DNA from 2 places in the Blautia sp. 1001283B150304_161114_C9 genome. Region 1 is predicted to be linked to the other one. Evidence: predicted binding sites of a transcription regulator. Region 1 holds the regulator's gene; the other holds the start of a gene.

Region 1 (7,840 bases):
GATCAGTGTTACCTCATCGCCCTTCTTCACATCACCAATCTCAGTCACATCTACCATAAACTGGTCCATACAGACTCTGCCAAGGATCGGAGCCTTTTGTCCATGTATCAGAACCCAGCCTTTATTGGAAAGCTGCCTGGAATAGCCGTCTGCATAGCCCACCGGAACAGTTGCCACACGAAGCTTCCTGTCAGCCACATAAGTACCGCCGTAGCTGATCGCTGCTCCGGCAGGAACGTCCTTCACATAAGTCACATGACTCTTAAGTTCCATAACCGGCTCAAGCTTTACAATATCTCTCTCCACCTCAGAAGAAGGATAAATTCCATAAATTGTGATTCCGGCGCGGACAATATTCAGATTTGCTTCCGGCATACGTATGATGCCCGCACTGTTAGAACAGTGATGCAGAGGAATTTCCACTCCTGCCTCTTCTACGCGCCTTGAAAAATCCAGATACCGCTCCAATTGTACCATAGCCGGACTTCTGTCATACTCATCTGCTCTTGCAAAATGAGTAAACATACCCTCAATCTCAAGATTTGGAAGTTCTGAAATTTTTTTAATTTCCTCTACATTTTCCTGTGCATCCGCAAAACCGATCCTGGTCATTCCTGTGTCCAGAGCAATATGAATATGTACAGTTTTTTTCTGCAGAACCGCTTCGTCTGAAAGTTTCCTTGCCTCCTCATATTCGCACACTGCAGGACGGATCTCATAACGGACAAGTTCCGGAAAATATTCATCAAAAACAATTCCAAGGATCAGGATTGGTTTTGTAATCCCGGCTTCTCGCAGATGAATCGCTTCTTCCGCAGTTGCAGCCGCAAATCCCCAGATATAATCATAATCCTCAATGAGATGTGCAACCGGCACCGCGCCATGTCCATAAGCGTCAGCCTTTATAACTGCGATCATCTTTGTCTCTTCTGCAATATTTTTTCTCATTTCCCGGAAATTATGTTCTACTGCATCCAGTGAAATGACTGCTTTTACTCTGCTATCTTTCTTCATAATAATTTTCCTCTGTTATTTTTTCATGTTAATATCTGCAAATTGTTTCACAGATTTACTGCCTCAAAATGAATATTCTATCTTAGTATTTCCGGCAGAAAACAGATGATATCTCCTGCGGTCATCCCTCGCTGCCCTACTGTTTCAGCAGCCAGATCACCTGCCAGCCCATGCACATATACACCAAGTGCAGCCAGCATAACAGGAGAAAATTTCTTTTCTGCTGCCAGATACATACACTGTATACCGGCAAGCACACCGCTTAACACATCTCCACTTCCCGCTGTAGCCATTCCTGCATTACCCGAAATGTTCAAATACATATCTCCAAAAGCATCTGCCACCACAGTACAGGCATCCTTCAGAACGCAAACCGCTCCAGACTCCTTTGCATAATCAGCTGCGGTCTGTGCCAGACAATCCTGGATCTTACCGATTTCTTTTCCGCACAGACGACTCATCTCACCAATATGAGGTGTCAGGATCACATGTTCCCCGATAAAACACTTCCAGTTGTCATGGACTGACAGAAGATTCAGGCCATCTGCATCCAGAATTACTGTTTTTTTACACTCAGCTGCCTTCGCCAGGAACCACTGAGCTCTTTCCCTGCTCTGCGCTCCGGTTCCAAGACCCGGTCCTATCACAAGCACATCACACCAGTCAAGCATTGCCTGGTTTTTTTTCTCATCAAAATCACAGGTGATCATGGCTTCCGGCAACAGTGTCTGCAACGGAATCCTGTTGGCCTCCACGGTCTGAATTCTCACCATTCCCGCAGAGCTTTTCAGAGCAGCTGCTGCACTCAGATATGCAGCTCCGCACATTCCTTCGCTGCCAGCTATAAGAAGAACCTTGCCGAAGGTTCCTTTATTTCCATAGGGAACTCTCTCCGGAAGCATTTTCAAATCTTCACGTTCCAGATGATGCATACAGATTTTCTTTCCGGGTATGGAATAGATTCCGATATCCGTAACAACGATCTCACCGCCATACATGCGTCCGGGATAAAAACACAGCCCTCTTTTGCGAAAAGCAAAGGTAACCGTAAGATCTGCCCGGAATGCAATCCCCTTCTCAAATCCGGTATCTGAGTCAATCCCGGATGGAATATCCACAGCTACTTTATACGCAGATGCCCGGTTCATTGTACTGATAAGCTCTGCATATTTTCCCTCTACAGGTCTGCTCAGTCCAACCCCAAAGATGGCATCTACTATAGTAGTATATTCATCCGGATCCAGGTTATGCACCCGGGGCACCTGATAATATTCTGCTGTTTTAAGCTGTCCGGCAGTTTCAGCAGTCATTTTCTCTTCCTTACCCGCAATATAATACCAGGTTCTGACTCCTCTCAACTGAAGCAGTCTGGCAATTGCCAATCCGTCTCCGCCATTGTTGCCGGTTCCGCAGACCACAAGGATTTTCTCTTTTTCTTTATTCTTTAATCTCTGTACAATCTCCTCAACCGTCTTTAATGCCGCCCTCTCCATAAGTACCGGAGAAGATATCCCGGCTTTCTGAATCGTATTATGATCCAGTTCTTTCATCTCAACAGCAGTTACAATCTCTCTCATCTGTTCACCTCCTGTTTACAATAACACATTTACATACAAGAGAAAAGCTGTGATCAGATGACCACAGCCTTGTGTTTCACAGTTATCCCTTACATCCCTTCATGTTCCTTTCTGTACTCACTCAGGTTATAGGACAAAGTCATAAGACTCTCTGAAAGATGTACGTTCTCTACCATTACATCCTCCGGGGCATCCAGATCAATATGTGCAAAATTCCAGATTGCCTTAATTCCATTATCAATTAAAATCTTTGCCATCTCTTTGGCTTTATTTTTAGGAAGAGTCAGGATCGCGATCTCAACCTCATTCTCCTTCAGAAACAAAGGAAGATCGCTCAACATCTGAATCTCAATTCCACGAACTGCAATCCCCTCAAGTACAGGATTGACGTCAAAAATACCAACCAGCTTAAATCCGCGCTTTTCAAAATCCACATAATTGGCCAATGCCTGTCCCAGATTACCGGCACCCAGAATAATCATCGGATGTACAGTATCCAGCCCAAGGATCTTACCGATTTCTGTATACAAATAGCGTACATTATAGCCGTAACCCTGCTGACCAAAACCACCGAAATTATTTAAGTCCTGACGAATCTGGGAAGCCGTCACATGCATCTTCTTGCTAAGATCATTTGAAGATATACGCTCTACATTCTCCTCCATCAATTCACCGAGGTAGCGGTAGTACCGCGGCAGACGCTTGATTACCGCTTTCGAAATTTCCTTAGCTTCCACAAATTTTCCCTCCTTAGCTTATCTATGTCAATTATACCCAGATGTTATTTTATTGTCAAATTAAATTTGTACTTTTTGACCAAATATTTCTGTATTTTTTTATCAATTTCATTCTGAAAAATTCCCCGGAATATCATATTTTCTTCCATGCATCCATCCGGTGCTTTCTTTTCCCTGGACAAAATCTCTTAAAATGCTTTCAAAAACAGGCATTTTCGATTATAATAGTACGCGGACAAATTACAAACGGAGGAATTCCTATGATTTTATCATGTCAGAATATCTGTAAATCCTTTGGCGAAAAAATCATTCTCAAGGATGCCAGTTTCCATATAGAAGACCGCGAAAAGGCAGCTCTCATCGGCAATAACGGTGCAGGCAAGACGACTCTGCTGCGAATCATTATGCATGAGCTCTCCCCGGATTCAGGAAACGTGGTACTTGCCAAAGATAAAAATATCGGCTACCTTGCCCAGTATCAGGACATTCATGGCCATCATACCATTTACGAAGAACTGATTTCCACCAAACAGCACATTATTGATATGGAGAATCGTCTGCGCTCTCTGGAACAGGAAATGAAAACCACCACCGGAGATGCTCTGGACAGCCTGATGAATACTTACACAAGACTGAGTCACCAGTTTGAACTGGAAAATGGTTACGCTTACAAAAGTGAGATCATGGGTGTATTAAAAGGTCTTGGTTTCACAGAAGAAGATTTCGAACGCCAGATAGAAACTCTTTCAGGCGGCCAGAAAACCCGCGTAGCTCTGGGTAAACTGCTTCTTGCCAGCCCTGACATTCTTCTTCTGGATGAGCCTACCAACCATCTGGATATGGAGAGTATTTCCTGGCTGGAAACCTATCTTCTGAATTACCCGGGTGCTGTATTTATCGTATCCCACGACCGTTACTTTCTTGACAAAGTCGTAACAAAAGTTGTGGAAATCGAAGCAGGAAATATGCGTATGTACAGTGGCAACTATTCTGCCTATGCCCTGAAAAAAGCCCAGCTGCGTGACGCCCAGTACAAAGCCTACCTGAACCAGCAGCGGGATATCAAACATCAGGAAGCAGTCATTGCCAAGCTGAAATCCTTTAACCGCGAGAAATCTATCAAACGTGCAGAAAGCCGCGAGAAAATGCTGGATAAAGTCCAGCGCATTGATAAACCACAGGAGATTCAGAATCAGATGCGCATTTCCCTGGAACCAAGATTTGTCAGCGGAAATGATGTCCTTACTGTGGAAAGTCTTTCCAAATCTTTTCCCGGACAGACACTTTTCAGTGACATCTCCTTTGAGATCAAACGTGGAGAACGTGTAGCCCTGATTGGCAATAACGGCACAGGCAAAACCACCATGTTAAAGATCATCAATGGGCTGATCGATGCAGACAGCGGCAGATTTACTCTTGGTTCCAAGGTACAGATTGGCTACTATGACCAGGAACACCATGTTCTTCATATGGAGAAAACTATTTTTGAGGAAATCTCAGATGCTTATCCCACACTTACGGAAACAGAAATTCGAAATATGCTGGCAGCATTCCTTTTCACAGGGGATGACGTATTCAAACTGATCTCCGCTCTGTCCGGCGGAGAAAGAGGTCGTGTTTCCCTCGCCAAGCTGATGCTGTCCGAAGCAAACTTTCTGATCCTCGATGAGCCCACCAACCATCTGGATATCGCTTCAAAAGAGATTCTTGAAGAGGCATTGAACAGTTACACAGGAACAGTATTCTATGTTTCCCACGACCGTTACTTCATCAACCAGACAGCTACCCGGATCCTGGATCTGACCAATCAGGCAATTGTAAATTATATCGGAGATTACGACTATTATCTGGAGAAAAAAGAAGAGCTGACGGAAAAATATGCTCCGGCTGCCGCTCAGGCTGTGACAGAAGCAAAGCAGGCTTCTGATAACAAGCTTTCCTGGCAGCAGCAGAAAGAAGAACAGGCCCGTCAGCGAAAACGCGAGAATGAACTAAAAAAAGTAGAAGCCCGCATCGAAGAACTTGAGACCAGAGATAAAGAGATCGACGAGACCATGATTCTCCCGGATATCTGCACAAATGTGGCAGAATGTGCGAAACTTAGCAAAGAGAAAGCCGCCATTACCGAAGAATTAGAAGGATTATATGAAAAATGGGAAGAACTTGCATAATGCAGGTTCTTCCCATTTTCGCAGTTTATAACTTTTTACAGGTTTCTCCGCTGCAGTGTGATCCTGCCCGGAGAACTTTATAATGTTATAGAAACATTACCGGATAATTTCTGACATTATAAAATTTCATCCAGTCTCTCTCTGATGGCAAAGATGAAATCTTTGCTGTTCAGTATTGTCACATCCTCAAGAGAAGTGATCAGCGCAAGGTCTTTTGTCATCTTACCGCTTTCAATCGTCTCCAGAGTCGCCTTCTCCAGTTTATCAGCAAATTCCATCAATTCTTTATTGTCGTCCAGCTCACCTCTTTTTCTCAGAGCTCCGGTCCATGCAAAAATAGTTGCTACAGAGTTAGTAGATGTCTCCTCACCTTTCAGATAGCGATAATAATGTCTCTGTACAGTTCCATGAGCAGCTTCATATTCGTAATATCCCTGTGGAGATACCAGTACAGATGTCATCATAGCCAGAGAACCAAATGCTGAAGAAACCATATCGCTCATAACATCTCCATCATAGTTCTTGCAGGCCCAGATAAATCCGCCTTCAGCCTTCATGACACGAGCTACGATATCATCGATCAGGCTGTAGAAATATTCAATGCCTGCTGCCTCAAATTTCTCCTTAAACTCATCCTCATAAATAGTTGCAAAGATTTCCTTAAAACGTCCGTCATAAATCTTGGAGATCGTATCCTTGCCGCCAAGCCACAGGTTCTGTTTTGTATCCAGTGCATAATTAAAACAGCATCTTGCAAAACTTGTGATAGAATCATCCAGATTGTGCATACCCTGAAGCACACCCGGTCCCTCATAATGATGGATTAGCTCTTTTCTCTGCTGTCCGTCTGCGCCTTCAAATACCAGATAAGCATCTCCGGGGCCGTCAATATACATCTCTGTGTTCTTATACACATCACCATAGGCATGACGTGCGATGGTGATCGGTTTCTTCCAGTTCTTAACACATGGTTCAATACCCTTCACTACGATTGGGGCACGAAAAACAGTTCCGTCAAGAATTGCACGAATCGTTCCGTTAGGACTCTTGTACATTTTCTTTAAGGTATACTCTTCCATTCTTGCCTTATTAGGAGTGATAGTTGCACATTTCACTGCTACGCCGTACTTCTTTGTAGCCTCTGCCGCATCAACAGTTACCTGATCATCCGTTTCATTTCTGTATTCCAGACCAAGGTCATAATACTCAGTGTTCAAATCAATATACGGAAGAAGAAGTTCATCTTTGATAATTTTCCAGAGAATTCTGGTCATCTCATCTCCATCCATCTCCACAAGTGGTGTCTGCATCTGAATTTTTTTCATGTTAATCCTCCTCTTTGGCTCTTATCCAGTTAATTATCATGATAGCCGAAAACAGACCGTTCGTCAATGCTTTTATACACTAGAGCGTATCTGAAAAATCATTCCCGCAATCTGTACGCCCCACTTTGCGGATATTTCACCCGCATTCAGTTGCCGTAGCCCGCTACGGCGCCCTCATCCGGGCAAAATATCCCACAAATTGTGACGCACATCTTGCAGAAAGCCTTTTTCAGACACGCTCTAAAGCAATAATTTTGTGAAATAAAAGATTACTGATCACAGTTCCATAAAACGTTCCAGATCCAGTTCTCCCCATCCCTGCTGATTCTTTGGCAATCCCATATCCCTGGCACTTTCTTTCAATTTCATCTTAATCTGAACATTAGTCAGCTCCGGATTCTTCTCAAGCATCAATGCCGCTGCCCCTGCAACCAGAGGTGTAGACATAGAAGTACCACTCTTCACTCCATATCCGTTATCTGCTCCCGGTGCACAGGCAAGAACATGATTCCCGGGTGCAACCAGATCCGGTTTACAAACACACTCAAAGGTAGGTCCCCTGCCGGATATGGCAGTCCGTCCTGTAAGCAGATCGCTGGAGCCTACTGTGATAATCTTCCGGCTGCTTCCCGGTGCTGTCACACTTCCTGCCTTCGGTCCCTGATTTCCTGCCGCAGCCACTACCACCAGACCTGCATCCCAAAGTTGTTCCACACCCGCAATCAGAACTCTGTGATCTTCTGCTCTCCTGCAGGTTGTTCCCACCGAGATATTCACTACACGTATCCCATAATATCTCTTATTCTCCAGAATCCAGCGAAAAGCCTGCAAAACATCTTCTTTCCTGCCATTTCCCGTTCTGTCGAGCACCTTCAGAACTATCAGGCTACACCCGGGGGCAATTCCTCTGATCCGTCCTTCCGAAGCCCTTCCGTCACCGCCAATGATCCCACATACATGGGTTCCATGAGAATTATCATCATAAGGTCTGATACGATGTCCGATGAAATCTTGAA
Region 2 (7,840 bases), on a different contig from region 1:
TATTCCTTACAGGAAACGATTCCGTTTATCAAACGCATTGCCAGGAAAAATACTATTGTAATTCCAGTGTTGAATATATATGGAACAGGTGGAAAAATGCAGAAAGAACTGCCGGATCTTCTGGTAACGGACGGCTGCATCTATGTTTCTGCCAACATTAAAGAACCGGGAAAACTTCTCCAGCATGGACAGATCCTGCACATTGTATTCGGCGTAAGAGACAAAGCAGAATTCCGACCGGAACTGAAAGAGATTCAGAAAGACCTCTGTGACAGTCATATCGACGGGACTCTTTCGGAAAACATCCGCCGTGAAGCACTGGAGAAATTTTCCTATGTATCCCCGATCGGGGCAGCAGGACTCTATTACCACGCAACTGCCGCAGATTTCCAGAAAGAAGGCGAAACCAGAGAACTTTTTAAGACCATGATAAAAGAAATCGCAGCACTTGCAGAAGCCATGGGAGTTCCTTTCCAGAAAGATATGGCAGAAGTAAATTTAAAAATCCTTTCCAACCTCGCACCGGAAGCAACCACTTCCATGCAGCGGGATATCATGGCAGGAAAACAGTCCGAAATTGACGGATTAGTTTACGAAGTAGTAAGAATGGGAGAAGAATATCACGTTCCGGTACCCGCATATGAGAAAGTGGCAGAAAAACTCAGAGCCCTGTAGCGAAGCGGATTGCGAATATCCGCTTGACCACCGAAACAACATGAAAAAGGGATGCGAATTACTCGCATCCCTTTCGTACTCATTTGGACAATAAAATTATAATTTAATTATAATTAACTTTAATTCAGCAATTATAATTATAACTGAGGACCAGCTGCAACAAGTGCTTTACCAGCAGCGTTTCCTTCGTATTTAGCAAAGTTCTTGATGAATCTTCCAGCAAGATCTTTCGCTTTTTCTTCCCATTCAGAAGCGTCAGCATATGTGTCACGAGGATCAAGGATACCTGTGTCTACGCCATTAAGCTCTGTAGGAACTTCGAAATCGAAGAATGGAATCTTCTTAGTAGGAACATTAAGGATATCTCCGTTAAGGATTGCATCGATGATACCACGAGTATCTTTGATGGAGATACGTTTTCCAGTTCCGTTCCATCCTGTGTTAACGAGGTAAGCTTTTGCTCCGCTCTTTTCCATCTTCTTAACAAGTTCTTCTGCGTATTTTGTCGGATGCAGTTCAAGGAATGCCTGTCCGAAGCAAGCAGAGAATGTAGGTGTAGGCTCTGTGATTCCACGCTCTGTACCAGCAAGTTTAGCTGTGAATCCAGACAGGAAATAGTACTGAGTCTGAGCTTCTGTCAGGATAGATACCGGAGGAAGTACTCCGAAAGCATCTGCAGACAGGAAGATTACGTTCTTAGCTGCCGGTGCAGAAGAGATCGGGCGAACGATGTTTTTAATGTGGTTGATCGGATAAGATACACGAGTATTCTCTGTTACGCTCTTATCTGCGAAATCAATCTTGCCTTCAGCATCAAGTGTTACGTTCTCAAGAAGAGCGTTACGTTTGATCGCATTGTAGATGTCCGGCTCAGATTCTTTGTCAAGGTTGATAACCTTAGCGTAGCATCCGCCTTCGAAGTTGAATACGCCGTTGTCATCCCAGCCATGCTCGTCATCACCGATCAGGAGACGTTTCGGGTCTGTGGAAAGAGTAGTTTTACCTGTTCCGGAAAGACCGAAGAAGATAGCTGTATTTTCGCCGTTCATATCTGTGTTTGCAGAGCAGTGCATGGAAGCCATGCCTTTAAGTGGAAGGAAGTAGTTCATCATAGAGAACATACCTTTCTTCATTTCTCCGCCGTACCATGTGTTTACGATAACCTGCTCTTTAGTTGTGATGTTGAACATTACAGCTGTTTCAGAGTTAAGGCCTAATTCTTTATAGTTTTCAACTTTAGCTTTGGAAGCGTTGTATACAACGAAATCTGGCTCGAAGTTTTCAAGTTCTTCAGCTGTTGGCTGGATGAACATATTTGTTACGAAATGTGCCTGCCAAGCAACTTCAACGATGAAACGGATAGCCATACGAGTATCTTTGTTAGCACCGCAGAATGCATCTACTACGAAAAGTCTCTTGTTGGAGAGCTCTTTTTTAGCGATTTCTTTTACTGCATTCCATGCTTCCTGAGTTGCAGGATGGTTATCGTTTTTGTATTCGTCTGTTGTCCACCATACTGTATCTTTGGAGTTCTCATCCATAACGATGTATTTATCTTTAGGAGAACGTCCTGTGTAGATACCTGTCATAACGTTAACTGCACCAAGTTCGCTGACATGACCTTTTTCAAAGCCTTCCAGTTCCGGTTTGGTTTCTTCTTCAAATAATACTTCATAAGAAGGGTTGTAGACAATTTCTGTAGTTCCGGTAATGCCATACTTGCTTAAATCGATTTTTGCCATCTTACGTTTAACCTCTTTTCTTCGTTAATGAAAGCGCCTGTTTAAACAGGCTTAAGATACCTTACCATAAAAGCGAATGGGTATCGCTTCTCTTTTACTATTATACATATTTAACGCTTAAAATCAACAGGATTTTTGCGTTTTTTTGAATTTTGTTAAAGATTTATCAACTGGAATTTGATGAAAAATCCGTCATTTTTCACAAAAGGTATGTAAATTTATTATAGTGGCAATATGGGAATACTATTCGTGGATATGATAATATTCTGTCTGACTGGAACAGGCAGGAAAGACAACCAGGAAATACTAACCAGGAAAGCTGCCACTATGTGGTTGTGCTGATAAAAGATGCATGTTAAAATAGGAAAGAATTATCCGGCTGAAAAATGACAGAGTATTATACAGCAGAGAAAATAAAGGTTACATTGCGGAGTGAGCAGTAACAAATAAAGAGAGGATGAAGATTATCAAAACTTATTATTTAATTGATTATGAAAATGTAGGAAGTGAAGGCTTCAAAGGATGTGGCAAATTACGGGAAACAGATATTATCCATCTTTTTTATACAGATAACAGCAGAAAAATAGACCTTGATATTATCAATGATCATGGAGAGTCAAAACTGGTCACACATAAAGTACCGACAGGAAATCAGTCTGCAGATATGCATCTGGGCTCTTATCTGGGATATCTGATAGGAAAAGAGTGCATAGGTCAGGATGGAGAATGTAAAATTGTTGTAATCAGCAAGGATACAGGCTTTGACCATATTATAGAGTTCTGGAAAACAGAAAAAGATGTGAAAGTCTCCAGAAATGAGAAGATTTCCGGAAAACAGGTGCATACAAGGAAACAGGTAAAAAAACAGACCGTCAAAGAAAAAGACGGACAGATGATCGAACAATCCGGTCAAAAAACAGAAAAACAGTTGAATGAACAACCTGAAAAGCAGTCTGCCAAACAATCAGAGAAGCAGAATACAAAAAAGCCAAAACAAAAGATAATTGACATGAATGCCGGAACAAAGAAATTACAGCAGGAACTGGTATTGGTTCTCGACAAGGCAGGCATGCCAAAGGAAGTGGTAAATTATGTTTCAACAACTGTGGAAAAAAACGCAGAAGACAAAAACAGAAAACAGCAGATTTACAGATCTATCATTTCCAAATACGGACAGACAAAAGGACTGAACATCTATAACCATATTAAAAAGAAAATCTAACGGAATAAAAAATAACGGAATAAAAGAAGGAGGCCGGGAACCTTATGGATTCCCGGCAAAAGTATGAAAAAGAAAAAGTTTTATTTGCAATTACTCTTTGCTCTGTACAAGTAATAATATAACCGGAAAATGTGAGAAATATGTGGTGAGAATTTGAAAAAAATGTGAAATGGATGGAAATTTAAAATGAACAGGCAGGAAAAGAGAAAATATAGCAGGAACAATAATTCTTAAAAAAATGGGAGAAAGCATTAGACTATGAATATACAGATTTTTGGTACAAAGAAAAACTTTGACAGCAAGAAAGCAGAACGCTATTTCAAAGAACGGGGAATTAAATATCAGTTTATAGATATGAAAGAAAAAGGCTTAAGTAAAGGTGAATTCCAATCTGTCTGCAAGGCAATTGGTGGTTATAACAAGCTGATAGATACTGACTGCAAGGATAAAGACCTGCTGGCATTGATTACTTATATTGCAGAGGAAGACAAAGCAGAGAAAATCCTCGAAAACCAGAGCATCATCAAAGTCCCTGTGGTAAGAAACGGAAAACAGGCGACAGTAGGATATCAGCCGGAGATCTGGAAGAGCTGGAAGTGATAGTTATAGCCTTTTACAAGCTTTCAGATTTTACAATATTATATTGAAGAAAATAGCTGTTTGACATATTTATATGTGTTATAATATAAAATTATTATAGAAGTTACTTTATATTATATTGTCGTGCAACAGATATAATGAACTGATTTATAAAAATGGAAATATTGAGGTGATGGAAATGCCATTAACAAAGATTGCAGCAGAGAATTTTACGGTATTTGAAGATATAAAGATTCCTTTTTGCGAAGGATTAAATGTATTAGTTGGTGAAAATGGTGTAGGAAAGACTCATATTATGAAATTAGCCTATGCAGCATGTCAGGCTTCTAAACATGATGTGTCTTTTTCGCAGAAAACAACAATGTTATTTCGTCCTGATCAGTCTGGAATTGGACGTCTGGTAAACAGAGGAAAGAGTGGAAGCAATAAAGCCATGGTTTCTGTGGAATCTGATACTGCCAAAATAGGAATGACATTTTCAACCAAGACACGAAAATGGGATGCAGAGATTAATTCAGAAGAGAAATGGGAAAAGCAGATGTCTGATCTCACAAGCGTATTTATTCCGGCAAAAGAGATTTTATCAAATGCCTGGAATCTGGATGCTGCAGTAAAAATGGGAAATGTGGAATTTGATGATACGTATCTGGATATTATTGCGGCTGCCAAAATTGATATTTCCAGAGGAGTGGATTCAACTGTAAGGAAAAAATATCTGGATATTTTACAGAAAATCAGTAATGGGAAAGTAACATTGCATGAGGATCGTTTTTATTTAAAACCTGGTACACAGGCAAAGTTAGAATTTAATTTGGTAGCAGAAGGATTACGTAAAATTGCTCTTTTATGGCAGTTGATAAAAAACGGGACACTGGAGAAGGGATCCGTTTTGTTTTGGGACGAGCCAGAAGCAAATATCAATCCGAAATATATTCCGGTGCTAGCTGAATTGTTGATCATGCTGGAGACAGAAGGTGTACAGATTTTTGTTTCTACACATGACTATTTTTTATCTAAATATATTGAAGTAAAGCGGAGACAGGACAGCAAAGTGCAGTACATTTCCTTATATAAAAATGAAAACAGCAAAGTATTATGTGAGATAGCGCCGGAATTTGAATTGTTGGAACATAATGCAATTATGGATACATTCCGTCAGTTGTATCGAGAAGAAATCGGGGTGGCATTAAAGTGAGCGTTATACCAGAATCAGGAAAAACGCAGAAGATATTACGTGGCTAGCCGGGCCATTGGCAGAATTAAGAGCCAGATTGCTTAAGGTCAGAAAAATATGGGGCGTTGAGGTGGTTGTTTTAAATGAAGAACTTGCTAGAGAATATAATCTAACGTGTTAGAGCGTGAAATCAGTACTTTTTTGGTTGCATGAAATAAGAACTATATGCTAGGAGATGATAAAATGACAAAAATCAGAATCATAAAGAAAAATAATGGCTGTAGCATGGAATACGAAGTAGGCGATATTTGTGAGGTCACAGGCACCTGGTATGGCGGCGTCCACATCAATGGCCGCTCCGGAATCCCGGTTTCCCTTGATAAAGAAGAATATATGGAACTCAACACAGAACCGGAAGAACCTGACAGTGCGGAAAATGAAAACACTTCGAAGACACCGGAACACGATATCCATGCAGGCGACATTGTGCAGCATTTCAAAAGAGAATGGGTATCCCCGGATACTTCCGAATATCTCTATAAAGTCCTTGCAGTAGCCCATCACACAGAAAATGGTGAAAAACTGATGATTTATCAGGCACTCTACGCACCTTTCAAAATCTGCGCCAGACCCTATGATATGTTCATGAGTGAAGTAGACAGAGAGAAATATCCGGATATTAAACAGAAGTACAGATTTGAAAAATATACTGCAAAATAGAGATGATTGATATTTTATGGAATTGCTATAGTAAAACTGGCACTTCTGCCTGTACAAAAATATTTTGTTGCTGTATAGTAATAACAAATAATAACAGCACACGTTTCCAGAGATTTTATGGGATTATCTGAAAAAATGTGCAGAAAGAACGAAGGGAAGGAAATATGCAGAAAGTATTAGTAGTCGTAGACATGCAGAATGACTTCATTGACGGAGCTCTTGGAACAAAAGAGGCAGTTGCCATTGTACCTGGTGTAAAAGAGAAAATCGAAAATTTTGATGGAGTTATTCTTTTTACCAGAGATACCCATGAAACTTACTATCTCGACACCCAGGAAGGAAAGAAGCTTCCTGTACCGCACTGTATCCGTGACACTGAAGGATGGCAGATCAGAAGCGAATTAGATGCACTCAGAAAAACAGAACCCATTGACAAAGAAACCTTTGGTTCCACAGATCTTGCAGGAGAACTGGTGGCAATGAATGAGGATAATGAAATCGAAAGTATCACATTCGTAGGTTTATGCACAGACATCTGTGTTATTTCCAATGCACTTCTGGCAAAAGCATCTCTCCCGGAAGTTCCGATCATCGTAGACGCTAAATGCTGCGCAGGCGTAACACCGGAAAGCCATGAGAATGCACTGAAAGCAATGGAAGCATGTCAGATCCAGATTGACAGATAAACTGCAGAGCAGTTATTCAGTTATAAACAAGCAGTAAAGCAGGTGATTTTATCCACCTGACAATTCAGATATGAGGAGTGACAAATGAAGACAATAACACGAGACGAGGCATTTACATTATTAAAAAAATACAACAAGGATCCCTTCCACATTCAGCATGCCCTGACTGTAGAAGCAGTAATGAAATGGTATGCCAATGAACTTGGCTATGGCGAAGATGCAGAATACTGGGGAATTGTAGGACTCCTCCACGACATCGACTTTGAACTATATCCGGAAGAACACTGTCTGAAAGCTCCGGAAATGCTCCGCGAAGCAGGCGTAGGCGAAGACGTAATCCATTCAGTTGTATCCCACGGCTACGGCATCACAGTGGGATGTGGCGCAACCATTGATGTAGCACCGGAACACGAAATGGAAAAAGTACTCTTTGCGGCGGACGAACTTACAGGACTTATCTGGGCAGCAGCACTTATGAGACCATCCAAAAGCACAAAAGACATGGAACTCAAATCCCTCAAGAAGAAATATAAAAGCAAAGGCTTCGCAGCAGGATGCTCCAGAGAAGTCATCGAGCGAGGCGCCGAACAACTCGGCTGGGAATTACAGAAACTGCTCACTATGACATTACAGGCAATGGCAGACTGCGAGGTTGAGATTAAGGCGGAGATGGATGCGGAAGAGTAATGGAATGTCTGATTTATTGACTTATTACCAGAAATGAATGATGGAATCAGAGAACCAGACTGTATATAGGGGAAGAAACCTATGTGCAGTCTGGTTCTCTTTTTTATATGGAAGTTGATGAAAGAGAAAAGATATCAAAAAAGAAATATGCAACAGTTTTTGCGTATTATAGATAAGTGAATATAATAAAAAATGTCTGACGAAAATTGTTGCTGTTTATGTCAAAAAAATGTATAATATGTCACAAAGAAGTTAGATTTATCAGAAAAATTAAGGCATAAGAAACAAAACAGGTATTTTGCAGATAAAACAGGAGTGAAATCAGTGCTGGATG

What was found. The regulator Rex, encoded in region 1, represses fermentation and respiration genes when NADH is low (regulators of the CRP and FNR family bind a similar motif). The targets are predictions, from matches to a motif close to ATTGTTAANTANTTAACAAT.
Region 2: the regulator Rex is predicted to act here: its motif matches at 2,569-2,588, upstream of pckA (phosphoenolpyruvate carboxykinase (ATP)).

Annotation. Positions count from the first base shown of each region.
Region 1 is NZ_JADPGO010000042.1:10,347-18,186, forward strand. It holds gene alr (alanine racemase) at 1-1,014, opposite strand, end outside; gene I4V44_RS15615 (bifunctional ADP-dependent NAD(P)H-hydrate dehydratase/NAD(P)H-hydrate epimerase) at 1,092-2,591, opposite strand; gene I4V44_RS15620 (redox-sensing transcriptional repressor Rex) at 2,681-3,328, opposite strand; gene I4V44_RS15625 (ABC-F family ATP-binding cassette domain-containing protein) at 3,589-5,499, shown strand; gene I4V44_RS15630 (NADP-dependent isocitrate dehydrogenase) at 5,616-6,824, opposite strand; gene I4V44_RS18365 (DUF6783 domain-containing protein) at 6,897-6,974, opposite strand; gene I4V44_RS18370 (DUF6783 domain-containing protein) at 6,971-7,024, opposite strand; gene I4V44_RS18375 (DUF6783 domain-containing protein) at 7,001-7,084, shown strand; gene I4V44_RS15635 (S8 family peptidase) at 7,101-7,840, opposite strand, start outside.
Region 2 is NZ_JADPGO010000002.1:163,361-171,200, forward strand. It holds gene I4V44_RS02010 (ketopantoate reductase family protein) at 1-675, shown strand, start outside; gene pckA (phosphoenolpyruvate carboxykinase (ATP)) at 813-2,417, opposite strand; gene I4V44_RS02020 (PIN domain-containing protein) at 2,875-3,639, shown strand; gene I4V44_RS02025 (arsenate reductase family protein) at 3,898-4,239, shown strand; gene I4V44_RS02030 (AAA family ATPase) at 4,418-5,434, shown strand; gene I4V44_RS02035 (DUF1653 domain-containing protein) at 5,657-6,133, shown strand; gene I4V44_RS02040 (cysteine hydrolase family protein) at 6,298-6,819, shown strand; gene I4V44_RS02045 (HDIG domain-containing metalloprotein) at 6,904-7,506, shown strand.